DNA from 2 places in the Paenibacillus sp. PvR098 genome. Region 1 is predicted to be linked to the other one. Evidence: riboswitches for the same ligand, from Rfam matches in the RefSeq annotation. Region 1 holds a riboswitch; the other holds the start of a gene.
The links. Region 1 has a riboswitch for cyclic di-AMP ahead of JOE45_RS13010 (stalk domain-containing protein). Riboswitches for the same ligand answer to the same signal wherever they lie in the genome.

Region 2: it holds a riboswitch for cyclic di-AMP, as region 1 does, so the genes downstream of both, JOE45_RS21035 (C40 family peptidase) here and JOE45_RS13010 (stalk domain-containing protein) in region 1, are expected to answer to the same signal.

What each region holds. Positions count from the first base shown of each region.
Region 1 is NZ_JAFIBU010000001.1:2,620,398-2,628,424, reverse strand. Features, by position in the region: partial or broken gene JOE45_RS23540 (alcohol dehydrogenase catalytic domain-containing protein) at 203-417, shown strand; gene JOE45_RS13030 (hypothetical protein) at 556-753, shown strand; gene JOE45_RS13025 (AAA family ATPase) at 840-1,568, opposite strand; gene JOE45_RS13020 (hypothetical protein) at 1,752-2,222, opposite strand; gene JOE45_RS13015 (polysaccharide deacetylase family protein) at 2,317-3,009, opposite strand; gene JOE45_RS13010 (stalk domain-containing protein) at 3,153-3,992, opposite strand; cyclic di-AMP (ydaO/yuaA leader) riboswitch at 3,998-4,150, opposite strand; gene JOE45_RS13005 (DUF6483 family protein) at 4,307-5,008, shown strand; purine riboswitch at 5,138-5,239, shown strand; gene purE (5-(carboxyamino)imidazole ribonucleotide mutase) at 5,504-5,989, shown strand; gene purK (5-(carboxyamino)imidazole ribonucleotide synthase) at 5,986-7,188, shown strand; gene purB (adenylosuccinate lyase) at 7,207-8,027, shown strand, end outside.
Region 2 is NZ_JAFIBU010000001.1:4,245,330-4,253,356, reverse strand. Features, by position in the region: gene JOE45_RS21070 (tripartite tricarboxylate transporter substrate binding protein) at 1-220, opposite strand, end outside; gene JOE45_RS21065 (enoyl-CoA hydratase-related protein) at 267-1,052, opposite strand; gene JOE45_RS21060 (CaiB/BaiF CoA transferase family protein) at 1,086-2,273, opposite strand; gene JOE45_RS21055 (ATP-binding protein) at 2,365-3,942, shown strand; gene JOE45_RS21050 (response regulator) at 3,974-4,666, shown strand; gene JOE45_RS21045 (gamma carbonic anhydrase family protein) at 4,671-5,195, opposite strand; gene JOE45_RS21040 (hypothetical protein) at 5,440-5,769, opposite strand; cyclic di-AMP (ydaO/yuaA leader) riboswitch at 5,925-6,060, shown strand; gene JOE45_RS21035 (C40 family peptidase) at 6,066-6,539, shown strand; gene JOE45_RS21030 (heavy metal translocating P-type ATPase) at 6,618-8,027, opposite strand, start outside.

The DNA of each region.
Region 1 (8,027 bases):
ATGAATCATGACTTAAGGGCTTTTTTGTGCTGCAGAAAGTATGAAGTAGGAATATTGTAAGGGTAATTCGTTTCAGGATTAAATGTGTGTGTGGTGAAGGCAATTATTACAAACCGTACGATTTTTGCCTTCTGATATTCCGTTTACTGGTAGGAAGCTCTTGAATGAACCATGGCAACCCGGCGGTATACTAATCGCAGGTTTGCTACCCGGAACCTTAAGGAGAAAGTCGAATCATGAAGCTGTTACCTATCATGGGATTAAAGATGTTAAGGTGAAGGAAGTACAGGATCCCGAATGGAGAAAAAAGATGATATTATCTTCAGGATAACCAGCACGGCCATCTGCGGATCTGATCTCCATCTTATTCACGGCATGGTGCCGAATATGCCGAATGAGTTCATTATCGGACATGAAACGACATCATCACTCATCAGGCTCCATTAATGGAAACCGAGCGGATGTATGAGCTTTTCTACGAAAAGAATGATAATTGCATTAGAGTGGTGCTGAAATCGTAAGTTTATTCGATCACTATGAGGAGGATTAATTCTTATGAACAAAATTCAAGATAACAATGAAAATGAAGAATTGGCCGAATTAGGAACCCATGCGGCAGGAGCAACTGACCTGCATCATACGCGTACGACGAATGAGGTCGTGCAAATCGATCCACCTGTAGGCAACCGGCCAGGAGCTATTGATAACCGAAGCAGGCGGTTTGATATAAAGAGGAACGGAAAGCCGATCTGATCACTGCAATCAACAAGCCAGAAGTGAAAATACAGAAGAGCAGGTAACCGTCCGAACGACGGGTGCCTGCTCTTACTTTTTTATAATTAATCCGTATCTGCGAACAATTCCTTCAGCATACGTTCACGTCCCAGAAGAAACTGCTTCATAATGATATAGTGTTCTGTTTCCTCCAAAGATACCTGTTCTATGCCGTTGTCCGTCAGATTGTAGAGCAGAGCATCAGGATACGCCATTAAAATGGGAGAATGAGTTGAAATAATAAACTGTGAATTTTTGTTTACCAACGCGTGATTGCGGGCCAGCGTGGACAACGGCTTGAAAGGAGATAAGGCTGCCTCGGGCTCGTCTAAAATATAAAGGCCATTCCCACCAAAACGGTGAAGGAAAGCAGTGAAGAATGATTCTCCGTGAGACTGCTCGTGTAATGACTTGCCGCCGTATGAACGGATGATGGAACTGCCGGAGGATGACTCGCGATCCATTTCTTCAATGTTCGTTGCCAGATTATAATAGGTTTCGGCACGGAAAAAGAAGCCGTCCCGCAGTCTACGGATGCCACGAACCAAACGAATATACCGGTACAGCTCGGAGTGGGACGTATAGGTGGAAAAGGTGAAGTTGAGGCTCCCACCCTCCGGATTAAATCCCCAAGCGGTAGCTATTGCCTCAAGCAGTGTGGACTTCCCCATTCCATTCTCGCCAACGATATAGGTTACTTTGAGATGCAAAGGCAAAGATGAAAGCTTTCGCAGAGCGGGTAGATCGAACGGGTATATATTAAAAGAAGGAATCTGGTCTCTTAGAAACTCCATGCTCCTCAAATAGGGATCTTTCTCTCGTAAAACGGTGCAGCGCAGCTCCTTTCCCAGCTTCATAGACAAGAATATTATACTACCGAAAAGCGAATCAAACGACATATGCACGGAAAAGGCACCCCGTCCATAAAGGATGGGGTGCCCTCTAATTAACCCATTAAGCATGTCCCTGTGAGCAGGTTATAAGCGAGAAAAGCCTTCCTCGCGAAGGTATTCGACTGCCTCATCATAGGTTTCAAAAGCGGCTTCCAGATTTAGGCCTGTATAAACGTACCACATTTCATCTTCTTTCAGCAGTACAAGTGTCTGGTTGTCCGGACCGGTCCATCGCTCTTCCTTTGCATCTCCGATTACGGCTTGTTCTTCCGTTGTTCTCGGGGAAAGAGACCGAATAGAAGCCTCAATAATCGCTTGAAGCTGATCCTTTGAGAAGTCACGAATATTGACCAGACCCTTCTCATCCTTTTCGTAACCGTGCAGATGTCCGGCGTATACAAATCCATTACCGTTCGGATGCAGATGGTACACGACAATTTTTTTGTCAAAAGCGCTTTTCTCATAATGATAGTTGACTCGGCCCAAGGACACATCTTTTCGTTCCAACTCCGGAAAAGATTCCACAACGGCGCGTTTTTCTTCAAATGAAAGCATGATATCCCTCATAACATAGCATAGTGATTGCCCATTGATTATACCATTTGTATGCATCAAAAACCAAAGCTTAAACGCAATATGGCCGGAACTGTCATTTTCGGGTTTTGGCAATCAAGTCAGACACCGTGACGAATCGGTACCCTCTTTGTGTAAGCTCCGGTAAAATTCGTTTGAGCGCCTCCACGGTCTGAGTACAGTCCCCTTGAAGATCGTGGAACAGAATGATATCACCGTTGTGAAGATTGTTAAGAACTTGACGGACGATGTTGTCTACGCCCGGTTTTTTCCAATCCTTAGTATCCTGATACCAAGACCACATGACCACCGTCAGCTTATCCTCCTTCACGGAGTGCAGCAGCGCATCGTTATAAAAGCCTCCGGGAGGGCGAAAAACATGCGGCATTTGTTCGGTTATATCAAAGATTACCTCCTGCGTTTGGCGAATCTCTTCTACGAGACGTTCCGGAGGGTAATTTTTCAAATAATGATGGTCAAAGGTGTGGTTGGCGATTTCGTGTCCCTCGTTCACTTCACGAATGGCGATAACCGGATACATCTGCACGCGTTTGCCGATCACGAAAAAAGTCGCTTTAGCTCCGTACTGGTTTAATAAATCCAAAATTTGCGGCGTAAACACGGGGTTGGGTCCGTCATCAAAGGTTAGGGCGATCAGCTTCTGGTCCGTTTCTACGTTCCATACGACTTCACTGTTCTGGGGAGCAGCGGCACCGGTAAGAAAAGTGAACACCAAGCAAAGCATAAGCATACGAATTCGACGACGCATGAAATTTCCACCTCCGTTCTGACCTGACCAAACTTAGGGTTTGGCCTTCCGACCCAAAGTATACGGCGAGTTCGGCAGCCAAAAAAAAGCAGTCGCCTCAGCTGAGACGACTGCTTTTGATAATGGATGAGAAACAAATAATATCAGGAACCTACAACATATACTTTCACTTGCTGAATACCGAACGTTCTTGCTTCGCTCTTGCTCTCGGGCAGGAAAATATCAATGCGGTTACCTTTTACGGCACCACCCGTATCGGTTGCCATAGCGTACATCCCGCCGGCAGGAAGACCGTCATACGTGTAACCCTCCACATACACCTTAGATCCGAGCGGAATGACGGACGGGTCCACAGCAATAGTACCCAGCCGAAGCGCGTTGCCCATATAGTCCAGCCCTGCATAACCGCCGTTCTCATCTGCAGATGCGGTGTATGCCGTCGCTTTGGCTTCAATCATTTTGGAGTAATTCATCACAGAGTTCACTGATCTATACCAAGCGGGCGCATGGTATTGTCCATCTGCGCTCAGTATCGCAATCCGGTTAACTTTGTCCCACTGTGTTTTGATGCCGAAGGAATCGGAAATCAGTCGAAAGGGGACGTAGACACGCCCATCTACAAACTTGGCAGTGTCTTTAATTCGGGTCGGTTTTCCATTGACGGTAATGATAGGATCACCTGTAGTGAACGAAACGGTTTTGTCAGCGTTCTTCATTGTAATGGTGAATTGGGAACCGTCTTGTTTCCAGTGGAGCTTGTACCCGAGCTTGTCCGTAACCGCTCTTGCAGGGACTTGGAGCTTATGATTCTCATCCACGAAAGGCTGTGCATCCGGGAATGCCACCAGCTTTTCATTCACCTGTACCTTGACATCGTGGGCCACACGCACAGGTTTTTCTGCATGCGCGGGCGAGGATACCTGAATCACGGCTGGTACGGCAAAGACGCACGCGAGAAGCATGTTTCTAAATCGGAACTTCATTATTGTATTCCTCCTGTTCATGCCTCCGAGGTTAGTTGTCGGGTTCGGGAAGAGGTTGTTCCCTAGCGCGCAGCAGTCATGCCTGCAAGCATTCACCCCAATTGCTCAGTCCCCCGTACGTACACAAAATAGGCTATACGATTCGGCTTTTAAAAATTTAACATAGGATGATTTCAGGTTCAATGCATAAAATCATCCAATGATTACCCGATAATGGAAATGCTTCTAGCCCGTAGTCCGGAAATTTTCCTCAGGTGGGATAATCCTGTACAATAAAATGAACGATATGGACACCATGGAGGGGGGAGGATCCCATGTATAGACGCGACTATCTCATGCGATTGATTGAGCAGACGACGGAAGTGCTGCATAAGGTGATGTTTGCGAGGAATAATCATCGATTGCAGGAAGCGCTCGAATTGTTAAATCAGGCGATGCGTCAATTGTTAGGACTAAACTCAAAGCTGGTACACGCATTATCTACTAAAGATTTACTCGCTTTGCTTTCAAAGGATGGAGATATCGATCAAGGAAAAGTGCTGGCCCTAGGGGATATGCTGAATGCCCAGGCCGCTGCACACGAAGAGAGCGGTCATACGGCTGAGGCGCGGAAAGCTGGCTTGAAGGTGCTTGAGATTCTGCTCTTCGCTAGAGAAATGGATTCCCGAGGGGAGCTGGCGGAACTGTTTCAAGCACGAATTGATACGTCACTTCAAGTTATAGGCCGCGCCCCCATGTCGATGGACACGCTGCATAAGCTGGTTTTTTATTATGACGACCATGGACAATACGGAAAAAGCGAGGATGTATTATTTCATTTATTGGAGGAATTACAAGAGGAAGAGCAGCGCACGGAGGAACTGGCGGCAGTCTTAGATGAAGGGATTCGTATGTATGAGCGCTGGCTGTCTGTCGAAGTAGAGCAGCTTAATGCTGGTAACCTAACGAAGATAGAAGTGGAAGAAGGGCTCGATGAACTAAAGAATATAAAAATAAAATATGTAAATATCAGGTAATATTCCAGTGAATAGGGTTTGAAATGCGAACTATTATTTGTGTCTTTTTAAAGAATGTTCGTCTTTCATAGTTGACATGGGGTGTTAAAGCCTGTTAAACTGAAAACGTAAGAAGAATGGAAAATAGATAGTGAAAAAGTCGAATAATCTCGTATATCGTCGGGAATAAGGCCCGAAAGTTTCTACCCGAAAACCTTAAATTTTTGGACTACGAGTGAGCGTTAGTTTTTAGAAGGTCAGCACATTGGTGCATGGCCTTAGCTTGCGCTTGTGGGTGTTCTTGTCGTCCTGCCGATAGACTGTGCGTAAGTGGTTCAGTATCTATCTAAAGGGCGTTTTGTTTTTTACGATAAAGAAAGTATATATTTTCAGCAGAGCTGAACAATTTCTTTATCACAAGAAAACCTACCTTTGAATCGCGGTCGCTCATCCATGAATGGCCTCGTTAAAGGTTTTCTTATATAACATTGATGATAACGACATGGAGGTTTACGGATGTCAGTTCTTGTAGGAGTCATTATGGGCAGCCAGTCCGACTGGGAAACGATGAAGCATGCATGCGATATGCTGGAGGAACTGGGTGTACCTTATGAGAAAAAGGTCGTTTCAGCACATCGTACGCCTGACCTGATGTTTGAATATGCGGCGTCAGCGGAAGAGCGGGGGCTGAAGGTCATTATCGCCGGGGCGGGAGGAGCTGCGCATCTGCCGGGTATGGTGGCGGCGAAAACGGTGCTTCCGGTCATCGGCGTTCCAGTCAAAACCTCCACGCTGAACGGCCTGGATTCACTGCTGTCGATCGTGCAGATGCCGGGTGGCGTTCCCGTGGCGACGGTGGCGATCGGCCATGCAGGAGCAACGAATGCCGGACTTCTCGCAGCACAGATCCTGGGAGCGTTTGATCCGGAGCTGCGGCGGAAAGTGACGCAAAGGCGGGAGCGTATCGCAGAGACGGTAATGGAAAAGAGCGTGCTGGAATGACGCAAGAAAAAGTGGCCAGCAAGGCATACGATCCAAATCGCGTGTATGCTCCGGGTGCAACGATCGGTATCCTTGGGGGCGGTCAGCTTGGCCGGATGCTGGCTTTAGCCGGACGCGCGATGGGTTACCGTTTTGTAACGCTGGATCCCATACCTGATGCGCCCTGCGGGCAGGTAGCCGATCAACAGATCGTCGCAGAATATCATGATGCGGCGGCAGCGAGGCAGCTAGCGCAGCAGGCGGATGTCATCACGTATGAATTCGAGAATGTAGACGCGGAAGTAACTTCTCTGTTGATGGCGGAATCGTACGTGCCGCAGGGCAGCAAGCTGCTCTACACCACGCAGCATCGCCTGCGCGAGAAACGGGCGATTGAATCGGCAGGAGTCAAGGTAGCGCCATATGCCGAGATCCGAAGCGTAGTGGAACTCCGTGAAGCGGTACTGAGATTCGGAACGCCCTGCGTGCTCAAAACGGCGACTGGCGGCTACGACGGTAAAGGCCAATGGGTCATTCGCTCGTTGGAAGAGGTACAGGATGCCTATGATACTTTGAGCAAGGCGAAGACGGAGCTGGTGTTGGAGCAGTTCATCCGTTTCGATAAAGAAATATCCGTCATTGCAGCCAGAAGCCCGCGGGGGGAAGTAAAGGTATTCCCTGCTGCGGAGAACGTGCATGTGAACAACATATTGCATCTGTCCATTGTCCCGGCGCGCGCGCCGGAAGCTGTGCTGAAGGAAGCCGAGGCGATGGCGCAGCGAATTGCAGAAGAGCTCGACGTTATCGGACTGATCGCAGTGGAGATGTTTTTAACGGCAAGCGGCGAGCTGTATGTGAACGAGCTTGCGCCGCGGCCTCATAACTCCGGTCATTACACGATGGAAGCGTGCCGGACGTCACAATTCGAGCAGCATGTAAGAGCGATATGCAATCTTCCGCTCGGAGATACGGCTCTTCTGACGCCGGTAGTGATGGTCAACGTACTAGGCGAACATGTTCAGCCGCTATTGGATTGGATTGTGAATCCGGAATCCCAGCGGGTTGCGCCCGGCGTAACGGCGAAGGTTCACTTGTACGGCAAGCAAGAAGCCAAAACAGGCAGGAAAATGGGACACGTCAATCTGCTGTCTGAATCTGTGGAAGCTGCTTTTGGTTGGATAGAGGCATCACACGTTTGGGAATCTATAGAAAAGAATTAAACGAAGGATGGGGAAACGATGATCGATCGCTATACAAGACCCGAGATGGGCGCCATTTGGACGGAAGAAAACAAATTCAAGGCTTGGCTGGAAGTAGAGATTCTTTCCTGTGAAGCGTGGTCGGAGCTGGGCGTTATTCCGAAGGAAGATGTTATCGAGCTGCGCAAAAAGGCAGGATTTGATATTGATCGCATCTACGAAATTGAACAGGAAACTCGCCACGACGTCATTGCGTTCACTCGTGCGGTATCCGAAACGCTAGGGGACGAACGGAAATGGGTGCATTATGGCCTGACCTCGACGGACGTCGTGGACACAGCGCTCGGCTATTTGCTCAAGCAAGCCAACGAGATTTTAGAGCGCGACATCGTAAACTTCGTTAACATTGTTCGGGACAAGGCCATCGCTTATAAAGATACGCCGATGATGGGACGGACGCACGGCGTACATGCCGAGCCAACGACCTTCGGTTTGAAAATGGCGCTCTGGTATGAGGAAATGAAACGCAATCTGGAGCGGTTCCGTTTTGCGGCTGACGGTGTGCAGTTCGGTAAAATCTCCGGCGCCGTAGGCACATACGCCAACATCGATCCGTTTGTAGAGGAATATGTTTGCGGTAAGCTGGGCACAAAGCCGGCGCCGATTTCGACACAGACGCTGCAGCGTGACCGCCACGCGGAGTACATGGCGACACTAGCTTTGATCGCGACTTCGCTGGATAAGTTCGCGACAGAAATCCGCGCACTGCAGAAGAGCGAGTTCCGCGAAGTGGAGGAGCCTTTCGCTAAGGGACAGAAGGGTTCGTCGGCGATGCCGCACAAGCGCAACCCGATCGGCTG
Region 2 (8,027 bases), 1.6 Mb from region 1:
GGGCATTAATATCGCTGCCGCCGCCAGGACTGTAGGGCACTACAAATTCAATATCTTTGGCGGGAACAAATCCAGCCGGCGCCGGTGCCGCATTTCCTTGATTGCTTGACGTATTGTCACCACCACCGGAGCTAGGAGCTGCGGTTTGCTTGCTCGAGCAGGCCGTTACCAACGAAACAGCAATGAGCGACGACAATACAACACTTATAGACTTTTTCATAGAATAAACCCTCCTTATGTTATATGGGATAAAACGGCCCCGGCGATTAAGAATACTTGAACTCCGGACGCCTTTTTTCCAAAAATGCGGTAACGCCTTCACGGTAATCTTCCGTTTCAAACGAGTCCAATACCAGCTTGGCGATCCCCGGAGTATCCTTGGTTTCCCCTTCCAATACCTTGCCGATAATATATTTCGAGCCTCTTACTGCGAACTGCGCGTTGTTGCAGATCATGGCTGCGTATTCATAGGTTTGATCCACAATGTCCTCAGCAGAACAGATGCGGTCGATCAAGCCGATCCGGAATGCTTCGCTGGCATCCAGTAATCTGCCGGTGTACAGAATATCCTTGGCTTTGGCCGGACCGACCAGTTCCACCACATTTTTCGTGCCCGGCAAATTATAAACTAAACCGAGCTTGGCCGGAGTAATGCCAAATTTGCCCTTCTCATCAGAGAAACGGAAATCGCAAGCCACCGCAATTTCGCAGCCGCCGCCGACGCAAAAGCCCTGAATCATCGCAATCGTCGGTTTGGACAAGCGCATGATTTTTTCCTCGGCAATTAATGTCGCCCGGTTATACTTGTCCGCCCCTTCCGCCGTGTACCGCAGCGTTTTAAATTCGCTGATATCCGCCCCGGCTGAGAAAGCAGTCTCATCGATTCCACGGAACACCACGACTTTAATCTCTTTGTCTTGTTCGCACTTGTCCATGAGGTCGGCAATGGTAACCCACATCTCATAATTGAGCCCATTACGCTTTTCGGGCCTATTAAAATAAACCGTAGCCACTTCCTTGTTTTTTTCCATATAAACGTATTCCGTTGACATATCCATCCTCCACTCTATAAATAAATTCAATGATTACAAAATGACGCCATTTTGCCGCATGGACTGTATTTGTTCCTCTTCTAAACCGATCGATTGCAGGATCTCGTCCGTGTGTTGGCCTAACGTCGGCGCCGGCATTCGAATTTGTCCGGGGGTAAGCGAAAATTTCGTTGGGATCCCGATCATTTTCATTTTGCCTATCACCGGATGCTCCACTTCTTGAACCATGTCGCGGGCCAAATAGTGAGGATCCTCCATCGCTTCGGCGAAATTGTTGATCGGTCCTGAAGGAACGCCCGCCTTCTCACACTTATCTAACCAGTATGCGGAATCGTTGGAAGCCATCACCTCTTCAATCAGAGCTTCCAGTTCCTCTACATTGTTGATGCGGTCCGTATTGGTCCGAAACCGCGGATCAGTGATCCATTCCGGTTTGTCGATCACATCGGTGCAGAGCTTTTCCCACGTTCTCTGGTTCGCGCAGCCGACCATCATATAGCCGCTTCGTGTTTGGACTGATTGATACGGTGCAACGGAACGATGCCTCCAGCCCGACGGTCCCGGAATCTTGCCGGTTGCAAAATAAGCGGCAGCCTCCCACGTAAACCAGGGCAGCCCGATCTCCGCCAGAGAAACATCCACATGCTGCCCTTGGCCTGTCTTTTGCTTATAGATATAAGCAGCCAATATGGAGTAAGCAGCCGTGATGCCCGCGCCGATATCATATACGGCAATACCCGATTTCATCGGTTTTTTGCCCGGCTCGCCGGTCATGCTCATCAGGCCCGTCATGCCTTGAAGCACCAGGTCAAATCCTCCCTTGTGGGCGTATGGCCCGGTTTGGCCGTACCCGGAAATCGAGCAGTACACAATGCCCGGATTGATATCCTTCATCGTATCAAAGTCGATTTTTAACGATTTGGTAACCCCCGGGCGATAATTTTCTACAATGATATCTGCCGTTTTTGCTAACTCATAAAAGATTTGCTTTCCTTCTTCGCTTTTCAAATCAAGCGCAATGCTTTTTTTGTTTCGGTTAATTTGAAAGAAGCTGGTAGATTCCCCGTTCACAAAGGGTCCCAGCTGCCGGGAATCATCTCCACCGGCCTTTTTTTCCACCTTGATGATTTCGGCTCCCAGATCTCCCAAAATCATCGTGCAGTGAGGTCCTGCCATAATTTGCGAAACATCAAGAACACGAACGCCTTCTAAAGGAAGCATATTGCAACACTCCTAACGTATGAAAATAGTATATTATTTCAAAATTTTCGAATATAATATTGAGAACATCTTCCAAAAGGGGAAAGAACCGTTGCCATTCATCAAGCGTAAACTCCCGCTGCAGCTTCGCATTATCGGGTTAGTGCTCACCGTGGTGCTATCTATTCTAGTGAGTGTCGGCTATCTTTTTAATTTAATCATTGTTCAATCGGTAGAAGACGCTGTCGGCGACAGCGCGCTCGATGTAGCCAAAATGATAGCCGAATTACCGGATGTCAGAGAAGCAATTGAGCTTGGCGATCCTAACTCTTACCTCCAACCCCGATCACAAGAATTAAGAGAGAAAACACAAGCCGGTTTTATTACGATCCTCGATTCTAACGGCATACGCTATACGCATAATAATACAGAGTTGATCGGCCAAAGATTTACCGGCGGAGATGATGGACCCGCCCTTTCAGGCGAAGAATATATTTCCAAGGCCATCGGTATTTCCGGGCCGTCTATCCGGGCATTCGTCCCCGTCAAAAAGGACGACAAAGTCATTGGCGTAATCGCCGTGGGCATGTTCAACAACAACATATACAAAATCGTGAATTCGTATTTTATTTCTGTCATCTATTTTCTTTCCATCGCTTTGGCACTTGGAATTCTTCTATCCATCCTGCTCGCCAGGAGCATCAAAAAGACGATGTATGGTCTGGAGCCTGATGAAATCGCTAACATTGTAAAGGAACGTGAAGCGCTCTTGGACTGTTTGCATGAAGGGGTCATTGCCGTAGATAAACACCGGAAAGTAACCTTGATCAATGAAACGGCCCGAAAGATCCTATCGCTTGACAGTGATGCGCTTGGCAAACATGTAACAGAGATTATTCCTTCATCCAGATTAAGCGAAATCATTGATACGAAAGAGAAAGAGTACAATACGGAACATACCGTCAACGATGTAACCGTGATCGTCAACCGCGCTCCCATTGTCGTGAACAATGAGGTCGTCGGCGCCGTTTCTACCTTCAGAGATACCACCGAAATGCGAAGCTTGGCAGAAGAGCTGACTGGCGTAAAGCAATACATGGAGGGCCTGCGTGCCAAGACTCACGAATTTATGAACCGGCTTCACACCCTGAGCGGTTTGTTGGAGCTGCAGGAATATGAAGAAGCGAAGTCGTTCATATTACAAACCACCAATAGTCAGCAAAAGCTGCTTCAATTCTTAGGGCGCAAAATATTGGACCCCAAAACCTCGGCTCTGCTTCTTGGAAAGATTCAACAAGCAGAGGAACGAAACATCTCGTTAAAAATAGATCCCGGAAGCCATCTGCCGCCATTGCCTGAGGAGATTTCCAACAGCATGATCTTGATTCTCGGCAATTTGATAGACAATGCGTTTGATGCTGTTGAAGGCACTCCCCCAGGAAAAATCGAAGTTACCTTGCTTGATCAGCAGGACCAATGGGTCATCATGGTGGAAGATAACGGCCACGGAATTCCGGAAGACAAGATTCACCGCATATTCAACAAACATTATTCAACCAAACATTCCGACAGAGGCTACGGATTATATTTAGTTAAGAACCATATCGATCATGTGCTATATGGACAAATCGATGTGTCTTCCACCCCAAATCAAGGTACCATTTTTTGGATAACTATCCCCAAGCGTTGATTGACTCCAACAAAATACAGGAGGGTTCACTTTGTTACTAAAAGCGTTGATTATTGAAGATGATCCAATGGTATCGAGCATCAATCAAAAGTATTTGAACAAAATCGATAGGGTGGAATGTATTGGCAGTGCCAGAAACGGTCAAGAAGCGATGGAGCTGATTGTAGAGCTTGCTCCGGATGTGATTCTTCTTGATATCTACATGCCTTCCATGAACGGGTTGGAGCTTCTACGTGAAATCCGCCGCCAGTTCATTGAAGTCGATGTCATTCTGATCACGGCAGCCGATCATCCCCAAATTATCGAAGAGTCCATGCGGCTTGGAATTGTAGACTACATCATTAAGCCTTTCGACTTTGAGCGCTTCCGTTCCGCACTGGAAACCTTGAAAAAAAGACATTTGCTCTTCCGTCAGCATACGAACCTCAACCAACAGCTGCTCGATTCCATATACCTCAAAGCAGATAAAAAGCATGTCAGCGATAACGAAACGGAAGTACCTAAGGGAATCGATCCGATTACGCTGCAAATGATTCGGGACTCGCTCGCCAATTCCGGCCAGCCTCTGTCCGCTCAAGACATTGCGGACCAGCTTTCGCTGTCTCGCATAACCACAAGAAAATACCTGGAATTTCTATGTGAAATCGATGAGCTTATGCTTGAATTGAAATACTCTACTAAAGGGCGTCCCACCAAGCTGTATGTTTATAACGAAAAATTGTAAGCGTTTACTCATAGGCTAATATTTTGGCTTCCAAATATCTTCGGCTCTGTCCGACATAATGCTCGGACACGAATTGAAGCATTTGCAAATCCTGCTCATTGAGCTCCCGGACGACTTTTCCTGGAGAACCCATAACCAAAACACGGGGTGGAATTTTTTTGTTTTCCGGAATTAAGGTGCCAGCGGCAATCAATGCTTGTTCTCCGATTTCTGCATGGTTCATCACAATGGAGCCCATCCCGATCAATGCCCCATCATGGATCGTACAGCCGTGCAGAATCACGTTATGACCTATGGATACCTGCTCTCCGATATGCAAAGGTACTCCGGGGTCCACATGAAGCGTGGAGCCGTCTTGGATATTCGTTCGCTCGCCGATGATGATCGGCGCGTTATCACCGCGAAGCACCGCATTGAACCATACGCTTGACTCCGCACCCATAGTAATATTTCCGATTAAATGCGCTCCCGGGGCAATGTATGCAGTAGGATTCAACTGCGGCTTATATTCGCCTAGCGAAAAGATCATCTGCGTCGTTCCTCCTTCTCTTGAGCAATATGATTAGGACTCTTCCAATTGATAACGGTTACATTTTTGATTATAGCGAATTGGATAACCGATGTGGTTTTTCGTATTCAACGTAAGATAATTCAACTTTTGTAAAGCACTTTTGTAATTTTAGTAACCCAAATAAAATGATCCGCAGCCCATGATGGATTGCAGATCATTCTTTGTGCCAACCGATCCATACGTTCACGAATTTACCCTCTTTTCACTGCGTTAAAAATATCGATATACACTTGCCCTTCTCTCTCCATAGGCTCAAATACATCCATTGGCCGCGGCGGCGGTCCGCCGATATGGTTTCCTTTGGAATCAAATTCTCCACGATATGGCCCAATTTGGTTTTATCCCCGAGCAGCACAATATTTCCCGGTTTCTCCCCGGACTGCTCTTCTTGCTCCCCTTTGTTCGATTTGGCGGCGTGATAAAATAATCCTCCTGCGGCAGCCTCCACCCCAACAATGCCTAGCACGAGCTTTCCCGTTGAACCTAAAAATCTTCTTCGACTGATCTTGGCCGCTTTTATACGTTCTATCATGATCACCCCTTAAGATAATAAGATATGTACTATTATAAACCATAGATTTGTAGGAGCTGTGAAGAATGTATGAATCAATATGATGACACAATGTTTTGAATATTTTGTGACAAGGAAGGATTTTAGCGAAATTCATCTAACTACAGAGAGTAGTTTTAAAAACAATGCCGAATTTCCTATTGGAAAACGGGGGATCCATACTCGGGTGAATTGATCTCGGATGACAGGGATCATAGGGGAACCTTCTACCAAACCCTCCAGCTAACCTCGTAGGCACCGGAAGGAGCAATATCGCTTTGAGAAAGTTGTCGTTGTTTTTGTCAGGAGCCGTGTTATTTTTTTCTATCGGAGCAGGAACCGCTTCCGCCAGTTCTTCTTTGAATGACTCTGTAGAAGATCTCCTAGGTACCCGATATCAATGGGGCGGGACATCCAAAGCAACCGGATTTGACTGCTCGGGCTTTATTATCACCGTATATGACCACTTCGGCATTGATCTGCCGCGCACTTCGAGAACACAAGCCAATGAAGGAGTATGGGTGAGTAAAAATAATCTCCGTCCTGGCGATCTGGTATTTTTTAATATTAACGGCAAAAACATTTCACATGCAGGCATATATGTGGGTAACGGCAAATTCGCTCACTCCGCCAGCAAAAAAGGGGTTAGCATCAGCAAATTGAGCGAGTCTTATTATGACCAACGCTATTTTACCGCCCGTAGGGTTGTCTCGGACAACCAATATCAACATATGATGGCTAATTCGAAATAAACGTTCACTGTAAAACGGAAAGCCCCAAAACACCTGTGTTTTAAAAGGTGCTTTGGGGCTTTGGAATCTTTTGGCCGATTATACTTTGACTCGTTGCAAACGCAGTGCATTAAGAACAACAGATACCGAGCTTAAGGCCATGGCTGCACCAGCGACCCAAGGAGCTAATAGACCTATGGCTGCAATGGGGATACCCAGCGTATTGTAAGCGAGAGCCCAGAACAAATTTTGCCGGATGTTGGCCATCGTTTTTCTGCTCATTGCCATCGCGTCCGCTATACTGTTCAAATCACCGCGCATGAGAGTGACATCCGCCGCTTCCATAGCCACGTCCGTCCCTGTTCCGATGGCCATTCCGATGTCTGCAACCGCGAGCGCCGGTGCATCATTGATACCGTCCCCGACCATAGCCACCTTCCTGCCTTGATCCTGAAGCTTCTTCACTTCCTGTGCTTTCCCTTCGGGCAGCACTTCCGCCAATACATGATCTATCCCTACCTGCTTCGCAATCGCGTTAGCCGTACGCTCATTGTCGCCGGTAATCATAATCACCTGAATTCCCATTTGCTTTAATCGGGCGACCGCTTCTTTAGACGTCTCCTTAACCGTATCCGCCACAGCAACAAGCCCCGCATACTGCCGATCAACGGAAACGAGCATCGCCGTTTTGCCTGACTGCTCCAGCTTCACCATCGTTTCCAACACCGGTTCGATCGAAACATCGTATTTAGCCATCAGCTTTCGGGTTCCCGCCAATACTTCTTTGCCTTCCACTACGGCTCGAATACCGTAACCGGGAATCGCTTCGAACTCATCGGTCTCGGAGAAAGAGATCCCTTTGGCTGCAATACCCGAAACGATGGCCTCAGCAAGCGGATGCTCGGAATTTTTCTCGGCGGCTCCCACCAGCTTCAAGAAGGTCATTTCATCGATGCCTGCTGGAATCACATCTGTAAGCTCCGGTTTGCCATGTGTCACCGTACCTGTTTTATCCAGAACAATGGTCTCAATCCGATGCGTCGACTCCAAATGCTCTCCGCCCTTGAACAAAATCCCAAGCTCAGCTGCGCGGCCGGAACCGGCCATAATAGACGTAGGCGTTGCGAGTCCGAGCGCACAAGGACAAGCAATCACCAGTACCGCAATGGCTTTCTCCAATGCCCCGGCAAAGTTCCCAGGTTCCACCCAAAGGTACCAAACAACGAAAGCGATGATCGCAATTCCGACAACAATCGGAACAAAAATACCGGAGATGACGTCTGCCACACGCTGAATCGGCGCCTTTGAGCCCTGCGCTTCCTCCACCACTTTAATGATTTGAGCGAGCGCTGTTTCCTTGCCGACCCGCGTTGCTTTAATTTGAAGCATACCGTTTTTGTTCATTGTTGCTCCGATTACACGGTCCCCTGCTCTTTTTTCAACGGGAAGGCTTTCTCCCGTAAGCATCGATTCATCTACGGACGATATCCCCTCGATCACTTCACCGTC